2 linked regions of the Thermobifida halotolerans genome follow. The protein of the gene in region 2 interacts with the protein of the main gene of each other region in a pairwise test. Links are inferred from orthologs where the notes say so. Each region holds a gene or a part of one and is shown on either strand. Other genes may lie near its edges.

Evidence for each region. Proteins that work in one complex are often made in the same cells at the same time.
Region 1: the proteins of rpsL (region 2) and rimP interact in binary tests that used the Escherichia coli proteins (3 or more experiments, as listed by UniProt). The link is inferred for Thermobifida halotolerans from one-to-one orthologs.

Annotation. Positions count from the first base shown.
Region 1 is NZ_CP063196.1:226,815-229,581, reverse strand. It holds rimP (ribosome maturation factor RimP), read right to left. Parts: upstream 1,738-2,767; coding sequence 1,264-1,737; downstream 1-1,263. Other genes in the region: NI17_RS00955 (ferritin-like domain-containing protein), read left to right, coding at 2,506-2,767; NI17_RS00960 (hypothetical protein), read left to right, coding at 2,017-2,505; nusA (transcription termination factor NusA), read right to left, coding at 229-1,239; NI17_RS00975 (YlxR family protein), read right to left, coding at 1-211.
Region 2 is NZ_CP063196.1:3,640,731-3,647,864, forward strand. What follows is about bases 2,780-5,766. They hold rpsL (30S ribosomal protein S12), read right to left. Parts: upstream 4,466-5,766; coding sequence 4,094-4,465; downstream 2,780-4,093. Other genes in these bases: fusA (elongation factor G), read right to left, coding at 2,780-3,577; rpsG (30S ribosomal protein S7), read right to left, coding at 3,623-4,093; NI17_RS16325 (hypothetical protein), read right to left, coding at 4,938-5,766. Outside these bases: tuf (elongation factor Tu), read right to left, coding at 215-1,408; more of fusA, read right to left, coding at 1,463-2,779; more of NI17_RS16325, read right to left, coding at 5,767-7,134. UniProt on the Escherichia coli protein: With S4 and S5 plays an important role in translational accuracy. Interacts with and stabilizes bases of the 16S rRNA that are involved in tRNA selection in the A site and with the mRNA backbone.

The DNA of each region.
Region 1 (2,767 bases), 3.4 Mb from region 2 along the record:
CGCGGAACGCCCGTGTCCAGGCGCGGCGTCGTTGTGCGGCCTCCCAACATCGCCGGTCGGGATGGAGGTAGGCGCCCCGCCCCGGCATTCGCCGGGCCCTGTCGCACACGACGGCGTCTCCGTCCAGCGCCAACCGCACCAGGTCGGACTGGGCTGCTTTCGACCTGCAGCCCACGCACGTGCGCACGGGAGCTGCTGAGCCGTCCCTCATTCTACCCCGCGGCCTCATCACCCTTCGGCGCCGGTCCCGTCGTCCGGTTTCTCCGCCTCCTCTGCCCCAGCCGCGGGCTCGATGTCGGAGCGGATGTCGATGCGCCACCCGGTGAGGCGGGCGGCCAGCCGAGCGTTCTGCCCCTCCTTGCCGATGGCCAGCGACTGCTGGTAGTCGGGCACGGTGACCCGGGCGACCCGCGCCGCGGCGTCGACCACCTCGACGTGGGTGACCTTGGCGGGCGACAGCGCGTTGCCGACGAACCTGGCCGGGTCGTCGGAGTAGTCGACGATGTCGATCTTCTCGCCGCGCAGTTCGTTCATGACGTTGCGCACCCGGCTGCCGAGCGGTCCGATGCAGGCGCCCTTGGCGTTGACGCCGGGCCTGTTGGACTTGACGGCCATCTTGGTGCGGTGGCCCGCCTCGCGCGCGATCGCCGCGATCTCGACCGTGCCGTCGGCGATCTCGGGGACCTCCAACTGGAAGAGCTTGCGCACCAGGTTGGGATGGGTGCGGGACAGCGTCACCGAGGGGCCGCGGTGTCCCTTGCGGACCTGCACGACGTAGGCGCGCAGCCGGTCGCCGTGGTGGTAGGTCTCGGTGGGCACCTGCTCCTGGGGAGGCAGGATCGCCTCGATCCTGCCGAGGTCGACCAGTACGTTGCGCGGGTCCTTGCCCTGCTGGATGACCCCGGAGACGATCTCGGACTCGCGTCCGGCGAACTCCCCCAGGGTGACCTCGTCCTCGGCGTCGCGCAGCCGCTGCAGGATGACCTGCTTGGCGGTGGACGTGGCGATGCGACCGAAGCCGGAGGGGGTGGCGTCGTACTCGCGTACGAAGCCTCCCTCTTCGTCGCGTTCCTCGGCCCACACCGTGACGTGTCCCGTGGTGCGGTCCAGTTCCACTCTGGCGTGGGTGTCGGGCCCCTCCTGACGGCGGTACGCGATCAGCAGTGCGTCCTCGATCGCCTTGACGACGAGGTCCACCGAGATGTCCTTCTCGCGTTCCAGGCTGCGCAGGACACTCATATCGATATCCACGGGGCTCCCCCTCTAGTCCGCCGCGTCGTCATGGCGGAATTCCACCTGGACCTTGCCTCGTCCCAGGTCGGAGAAGGCGTACACCTGGCTTCGGCCGTCGACGTCGAAGGTGACGCCCGTCTCGTCGGCGGAGACCACACGTCCTCTCACCTGACCGCCCGCGACGAGGGGGGCGTGCACCAGGCGTCCCCGTGCGCGCCTCCAGTGCCGCGGCTCGGTCAGCGGCCGGTCCACACCAGGCGAGGTCACCTCCAGTACGTAGGGAGATTGCCCCATGGCATCGGCCTCGTCAAGCGCGGTGGAGACCTTCTGGCTGATCTCGCCGATCGCGTCGAGGTCGGCACCGTCGTCGGAGTCCACCACGACACGGACCAGGCGGCGCTTGCCGACCGGAGTGATCTCAAGCCCTTCCAGGTCGAGTCCCGCCTCGGCCAGGATGGGGGTCAGCAGCTGCGCGAGACGCTCGTGGCGGGCCTGCGCGCCCATCGTGATCCTCCTCGGCTATTTCCGTCCAGGTCGCGGTGACCTCGGGGCGGTCCAGCTGTGTACTTGGTCGCCGTCGCCCGGTGGACGGCGGCTTTGCTTCAAGGGTATCCACAGTCAGTGGTTTTCCGGCATCGTTCGGCGCATCGGGGCGGCCACGGCGCCCGGCGCGGCGGTCCCCGGCTCCCGGCCGCCTCCGGTCGGGCCAGCCCGCGGGGCGGTCGCGGCGTGCGAAGATGGTGCGGGTTCGACTCCCCTTCCCTACGTCCTCAGGAGGTACCGTTGCGCCACCACGCCCTCCCCCGCCGCACGGTTCTGGCGGGCGGCGCGCTGGCGGCGGCCGTGCTCGGGGTGAGCGGCTGCCGGGGATCGGACTGGTACCCCAGCGAGATCACCCCCGACGAGTACCTGCTGCGCTCGGTGATCGCGGAGAAGGAGCGGCTGGTCTCCCGCTACACGGCGCTGCTCGACAGCGGAGGCGCCGACGATCCGGGACTGTACGAGGAGCTGCGCGGCCACCACGAACGCCACCTGGCGGTGCTGCGGGAGCGGCTCCCCGAACGGGACGGGACCGCGCCGAGCCCGTCCCCGAGTTCCGAGCCGCCCCCTGCCCCCGCCGCCGACCGGGACGGACTGCGTGTCGCGGAGGAGGCCGCCGCGGCACACCGGCTCCGCCAACTCGGCGAGGCCGCCGACCCCGCGCTGGCCCAGCTCCTCGCCAGCATCGGCGCCTGCGAGGCGGGGCACGTCCACCTACTGTCGGAGGCATAGTTGACCGGCACACCCGACCCGACCCCCACCGATCCGGCCGACGCCGCGGTCGCGGCACTGCGGGACGCGCTGCTGGCCGAGCATGCCGCGGTGTACGGATACGGCTTCGCCGCGTCCCGGATCGGCTCGAAGCTGCACGATCTGTGCCTGGCCCACCTGGAGGAGCACCGCGCGGGCCGGGACGCGCTGCACGCCGAACTGGTGGCGCGCGGGAGCGTTCCCCCCGGCGGGGAGGACGCCTACGCGCTGCCGGAGGACACCG
Region 2 (7,134 bases):
TGGCCTTTTCGTCCTTCGCTTCAGTGTCCTAGAGGCGCGGCGCCGTAATGGGCCAGTGCGCTCCGGAGGAACTCCCCGTTGAGGCTCTATTCACCTGAGAAACTGCTACAGGGCTGTCCCCTGAGGTGGCATCACCGCTAAGAGCCCGATGACGTCCTTCATGGTGTCGGGCGGCCGAGTCACTGACGGACCCGACCGCCCGACAACGGTCGTGCTACTTGACGATCTTGGTGACGCGACCCGCGCCGACGGTCCGACCACCCTCGCGGATGGCGAACTTCAGACCCTCTTCCATCGCGACCGGCTGGATCAGCTGGACGCTCATCGCGGTGTTGTCACCCGGCATGACCATCTCGGTGCCCTCGGGCAGCGTGACGACGCCGGTGACGTCCGTGGTGCGGAAGTAGAACTGCGGGCGGTAGTTGTTGAAGAAGGGCGTGTGGCGGCCACCCTCGTCCTTGGACAGGATGACGACCTGAGCCTCGAACTCGGTGTGCGGGGTGGTGGTGCCCGGCTTGATGACGACCTGGCCGCGCTCCACCTCCTCGCGCTTGATACCGCGCAGCAGCAGACCGACGTTGTCACCGGCCTGGCCCTGGTCGAGCAGCTTGCGGAACATCTCCACACCGGTGACGGTGGTGGTCAGCTTCTCTTCCTTGATGCCGACGATGTCGACGGTCTCGTTGACGTTGATGACACCGCGCTCGATGCGGCCGGTGACGACGGTGCCGCGACCGGTGATCGAGAAGACGTCCTCGATCGGCATCAGGAACGGCTTCTCGATGTCACGCTCCGGCTCGGGGATGGTCTCGTCGACGGCCTGCATGAGCTCCAGGATCTTCTGGGCCCACTCGGAGTCGCCTTCGAGGGCCTTCAGAGCGGAGACGCGGACCACGGGGACCTCGTCGCCCGGGAACTCGTACTCGCTGAGCAGGTCGCGGACCTCGAGCTCGACCAGCTCGAAGATCTCCTCGTCGTCCACCATGTCGGCCTTGTTCAGGGCCACGACGATGTAGGGGACGCCGACCTGGCGGGCCAGGAGCACGTGCTCCTTGGTCTGCGGCATCGGGCCGTCGGTGGCGGCGACCACCAGGATCGCGCCGTCCATCTGGGCGGCACCGGTGATCATGTTCTTCACGTAGTCCGCGTGACCGGGGCAGTCCACGTGCGCGTAGTGGCGGCTCTCGGTCTGGTACTCCACGTGCGCGATGGAGATGGTGATACCGCGCTCGCGCTCCTCGGGAGCTTTGTCGATGTCCTCGAAGGGCGTGAACGGGTTCAGGTCCGGGTACGCGTCGTGCAGGACCTTGGTGATCGCCGCGGTCAGCGTGGTCTTGCCGTGGTCGATGTGACCGATGGTGCCGATGTTTACGTGCGGCTTGGTCCGCTCGAACTTGGCCTTCGCCACTGGATTTCTCCTAGACGTACAGGTTGCTTGGCTGGACTGGTAAGGGTGTCGTGGCTATTCGCCGCGGGCCTTCGCAACGATCTCCTGGGAGACGTTGGAGGGGACCTCCGCATAGGAGTCGAACACCATCGTGTAGTTGGCCCGACCCTGGGTACGGCCGCGCAGGTCGCCCACGTAGCCGAACATCTCCGACAGCGGAACGAGTGCCTTGACGACACGGGCCCCGGCACGCTCCTCCATGGACTGGATCTGACCGCGCCGGCTGTTCAGGTCACCGATCACGTCGCCCATGTAATCCTCGGGCGTGGTGACCTCGACCGCCATGACCGGCTCCAGGATGACCGGCTTGGCCCTGCTCGCCGCTTCCTTGAAAGCCATGGAACCGGCGACCTTGAAGGCAAGCTCGGAGGAGTCGACGTCGTGGTAGGCGCCGTCCTGGAGGGTCACCTTAATCCCGACCAGCGGGTATCCGGCGAGGACACCGAACTGGGCGGCCTCCTGGCATCCGGCGTCGACCGACGGGATGTACTCCCGCGGGATACGGCCACCGGTGATGTTGTTGACGAACTCGTAGCCCGCGCTGTCGCCGTCACCGTCGACCGCGAGCGGTTCGAGGTCGATGACCACCCGGCCGTACTGACCGGAGCCACCCGTCTGCTTCTTGTGGGTGTAGTCGACCTTCTCGACCTTGCGGCGGATGGTCTCACGGTAGGCCACCTGGGGCTTACCGATGTTGGCCTCGACCTTGAACTCGTCGCGCATGCGGTTGACGAGGACCTCGAGGTGCAGCTCGCCCATACCGGAGATGACGGTCTGCCCGGTCTCCTCGTCGGTGGCGACCCGGAAGGAGGGGTCCTCCTCCGCGAGACGCTGGATCGCGGTGCCGAGCTTCTCCTGGTCGCTCTTGGTCTTGGGCTCGATGGCGACCTCGATGACGGGAGCCGGGAAGGTCATCGACTCCAGGACGATCGGGTTCGCGGGGTCGCACAGCGTCTCGCCGGTGGTGGTGTCCTTCAGACCCATGACCGCGACGATGTCACCGGCACCCACACGCGCGATCTCCTCGCGCTTGTTGGCGTGCATCCGGTAGATCTTGCCGATGCGCTCCTTGCGGCCCTTGATGCTGTTGAGGACCTGCTTGCCGGCCTCCAGCACACCGGAGTAGACGCGCAGGTAGGTCAGCTTGCCCAGGTGCGGGTCGCTCATGATCTTGAACGCCAGCGCGGACAGGGGCTCCTCTTCGCTGGGCTTGCGGTGGAGTTTGGTCTCCTCCGACTCGTCCTTGGGGTCGTGGCCCTCGATCGCCTCGACGTCCAGCGGCGACGGCAGGTAGGTGACGATCGCGTCCAGGAGGGGCTGCACGCCCTTGTTCTTGAACGCGGTGCCGCACAGCACCGGAACCGCGGTGCCGGCGACCGTGGCGCGGCGGATGGCCGGAACGAGCTGCTCCACGGTGGGCTCCTGGCCCTCCAGGTACAGCTCCATGATCTCGTCGTCGGCCTCGGCGAGGGTCTCGACGAGCTGCTCGTGTCCTTCGCGCGCGGCGTCGACGTGCGTCGCCGGGATGTCGACGGTGTCGTACATCTCGCCCTTGCTGGCCTCGTCGCTCCAGACGTATGCCTTCATGCGGACGAGGTCGATGACGCCCTTGAAGTCGGACTCGGCGCCGATCGGCAGCTGGACGGGCAGCGGGTTGGCGCCGAGTCGGTCACGGATCATGTCGACACAACGCTGGAACTCCGCGCCGATCTTGTCCATCTTGTTGACGAAGCAGATCCGCGGCACGTTGTACCGGTCGGCCTGGCGCCACACCTGCTCCGACTGCGGCTCGACGCCTTCCTTGCCGTCGAACACGGCGACCGCGCCGTCAAGGACACGCAGCGAACGCTCGACCTCGACGGTGAAGTCGACGTGGCCGGGCGTGTCGATGATGTTGATCGTGGTGTCGTTCCAGTGGCAGGTCGTCGCGGCGGACGTGATCGTGATGCCGCGCTCCTGCTCCTCCTTCATCCAGTCCATGGTGGCCGCGCCATCGTGGACCTCACCGAGTTTGTAGTTGACACCGGTGTAGAAGAGGATTCGCTCGGTCGTCGTGGTCTTGCCCGCGTCGATGTGCGCCATGATCCCGATGTTGCGGACCTTGGCAAGGTCAAGAGCAGTGGTAGCCATGTGGCTCGTCTTCTCTCGGTCTCTCGTGTGGAAAACCCGCGGGGGTTACCAGCGGTAGTGCGCGAAGGCCTTGTTGGACTCCGCCATCTTGTGGGTGTCCTCACGTCGCTTGACAGCGGCGCCCAGACCGTTGCTGGCGTCGACCAGCTCGTTCATGAGGCGCTCGGTCATGGTCTTCTCACGGCGCTGGCGGGCGTACTGGACCAGCCAGCGCAGCGCCAGCGTGGTGCTGCGCGACGCGCGGACCTCGACCGGCACCTGGTAGGTGGCGCCACCGACACGGCGGCTGCGCACCTCAAGGGTGGGCTTGACGTTGTCGAGGGCCCGCTTGAGAACCACCAGCGGGTCCTGCCCGGTCTTCTCCCGGGCACCCTCAAGAGCGTTGTAGACGATCGACTGGGCCAGGGAACGCTTGCCGTCCAGCAGCACCTTGTTGATGAGTGCGGTGACCAGCGGCGATCCATAGACCGGGTCGGTGATCAGCTGGCGCTTCGGCGCCGGTCCCTTGCGCGGCATTTACTTCTCCTTCTTGGCGCCGTAGCGGCTACGAGCCTGCTTGCGGTTGCGAACGCCCTGCGTGTCGAGCGCACCGCGGACGATGCGGTAGCGCACGCCCGGCAGGTCCTTCACACGGCCACCGCGCACGAGCACGATGGAGTGCTCCTGGAGGTTGTGGCCAACACCGGGAATGTAGGCGGTGACCTCGATCTGGCTGCTCAGCCGGACACGGGCCACCTTCCGCAGCGCAGAGTTCGGCTTCTTCGGCGTGGTCGTGTAGACACGTGTGCACACGCCGCGACGCTGCGGGCTTCCCTTGAGCGCCGGGGTCTTGTTCTTCGAAACCTTGGTCTTGCGGCCCTTACGGACCAGCTGCTGAATCGTGGGCACCGCGTCTCCGTCTTCCCTCTTGACCTACGCCGGTTCCATAGCCGATGGATGCGCTATGACCTGCTGGATTTCCCGTTCCCCCCGACCCACGCATTCGGGCGTGTCGCCCCGGATTCCACGCACGGTGGAGCGAAAACGCCCGACCAGTGGCCGATTGTCATGGGAGGAGGTGTCACGCGCCGCTCTCCCCGTCGCCCGCTGAACAGGGACAGACACAAAAAGCGCACACGTGTGACCCGTAGACTCACGGGCACGAAGTTGGAGACTACCCAACAGAGATCACCCGGTCAAAATCAGGTGACCTCGTTGGGCGTCCGCACTTCGCAGCCTCATGCTGCCGTAGGTCTCCTCATAGTGTACGGCTTGTCAAGAGTGGTCGCGTTGTTTTTCCGGGCCGCACGGACACGCTTTCCCATAGCGTGGGCGAATTCTCGGTAAACCCTCCCACCCTGTCCCGACTCGCCTCCCGGGGTCAGGACAGCAGCAGGGCGCCACCTCCCGCGAGCACGCTCACCGCGATCCCGATGCAGGCGAGCACCGTGCCCGCCTTGACCAACTGCTCGCCTTCGAGGTGGCCGCGCGAGGTCCGGATGTTCCGCTTCGCCTTGGGTCCCAGAACCAGCGCGATCACCGCGAGCAGCAGACCGACGCCCGGGATCAGGGAGAAGATGCCGAGCCACAGGGTCGCGGTGGCCAGACCCTCCGTCTCGGGCCACACGTCGATGTTGTCGTAACCGGGGTAGTCGGAAGCCGTTCCGCCGAGCGGCTCGCTGAAGCCGGGGAACTCCTCGACGATCTTGTCCCTCTTCCGGGTACGGGAGCGTCCCTCCCGTACCGGCTCGGGGTAGTAGCGGTCGTCGACGTCGTCGTAGTAGTCGTCGTCCGGTTCCTCACGCCGGTCCCGGTCGTCGTCGTGGGAGGCGTCGTCCCCGCGCCATCCGCTGCCGTACCGCTCGGTCTCCGGGTCGACCGCCGCCAGAGTCTGGGTACCCTCCGCCTGGTCGAAACGGTGGTCGTCGTCCTCGTAGCCGTCATAGCCGTCGTGGTCGCGACGGCGGTCACCGCGGTCCGGGGCGTCGTAGTCGTAGTCGTCGTAGTCGTCGTAGTCGTCGGAACCGCGGTGGGAGTACTCGGTGTCCCGGCGTCCGTCGTAGCCCAACTCGTCGTAGCGGGACCCGTGGTCCGCGGAGTGATCGCCGTACTCCGTCTCACCACGGAGATACCGTTCGGCGGCCAGGGCGTCGTCTCCGAGTTCGGGCGGCAGAGGAACCGCGCCGGTGTTCTCCTTGACGATCCCTTCCGCCAGGTTCCAGTTGTCGACCTCGTTCTGGGAGGCCAGTTCCTTGGTGCGTGCCCTGGCCTGCTCGTCGGCGATGGCCAGCAGCGGGTCCGCGGACGCGGGGGCCTCCGGGGACGCCTCCTCGTGCCGTGCCTCGGGCTCGGACGCTCCGGCCTCCTCCTCCGCCGCGTCCAGAGTCTCGCCCGACCGGTCCCAGCGGTCGCCGTCGTCATCCGCCGTGTCCCAGGTGTTCTGGTCGGTCTCTCCAGGGCTCCAGGACAACTCCGTGTCGAGGGAGGCCGTCAGGGACGTGTCGACGTCGGCGGGCCGTCCGGCGGCCCGCTCCGCGATCTCGCGCACGCTTTCGGGCAACCGCGGATCATCCCGGCTGAACGCCCAGGTGTTTCCGCTGCCGCTGCCCAGCGACCCACCGAGCGAGGAGTCAGCCGCACCACGCGACTCCCACTCCTCACCCCGATCCCAGTCAGACACCCCGAGATCCGAAGCAGAAGCAGCACCCTCACCAAGACCGCCGCCCACACCGGAAGAAGTCCCCCACCCGGTATCAGCACCCAGCGACCCACCAAGCGAGGAATCAGCCGCACCACGCGACTCCCACTCCTCACCCCGATCCCAGTCAGACACCCCGAGATCCGAAGCAGAAGCAGCACCCTCACCAAGACCGCCGCCCACACCGGAAGAAGTCCCCCACCCGGTATCAGCACCCAGCGACCCACCAAGCGAGGAATCAGCCGCACCACGCGACTCCCACTCCTCACCCCGATCCCAGTCAGACACCCCGAGATCCGAAGCAGAAGCAGCACCCTCACCAAGACCGCCGCCCACACCGGAAGAAGTCCCCCACCCGGGGTAGTCGCTGCCGTGCTGCTGGTGGTAGGGCGGCACCAGTCGGTTCGGGTCGGACGGGGACTGGTCGCTGTCCCTGGTGGGAATGCGGTAGATGCTCGTGGGATCGAGCGGCCGGTCGGTCCGCCCGTCGACCGATTCGGCGCTCCGCTCCGCCGGCGATGCACCGCTGTTGTCGGCCGGAGCCGCGTGGGACCGCTCGGCCCCGGCGGAGTAACCGGTGAGGGAGTCGTCCGTGCTCCGCGGTGACCAGTCGTCGGTGGACCATTCCGGCTGGCTTTCCGGCCCCGCGGTGTCCTCGGCCGACCGCGCGCCGAACGTCGACGACAGACCGAGGTCGTACCCCGAATCACCGGAGGCCGAGGACTCTTCCGGCACCGGAGTGTCCAACCGGTAGGTGGCGCCCCGCTCAGCGCCCGTGTCGGCTCCCCATGCCTCCGGCCCCGCGGTGTCCTCGGCCGACCGCGCGCCGAACGTCGACGACAGACCGAGGTCGTACCCCGAATCACCGGAGGCCGAGGAC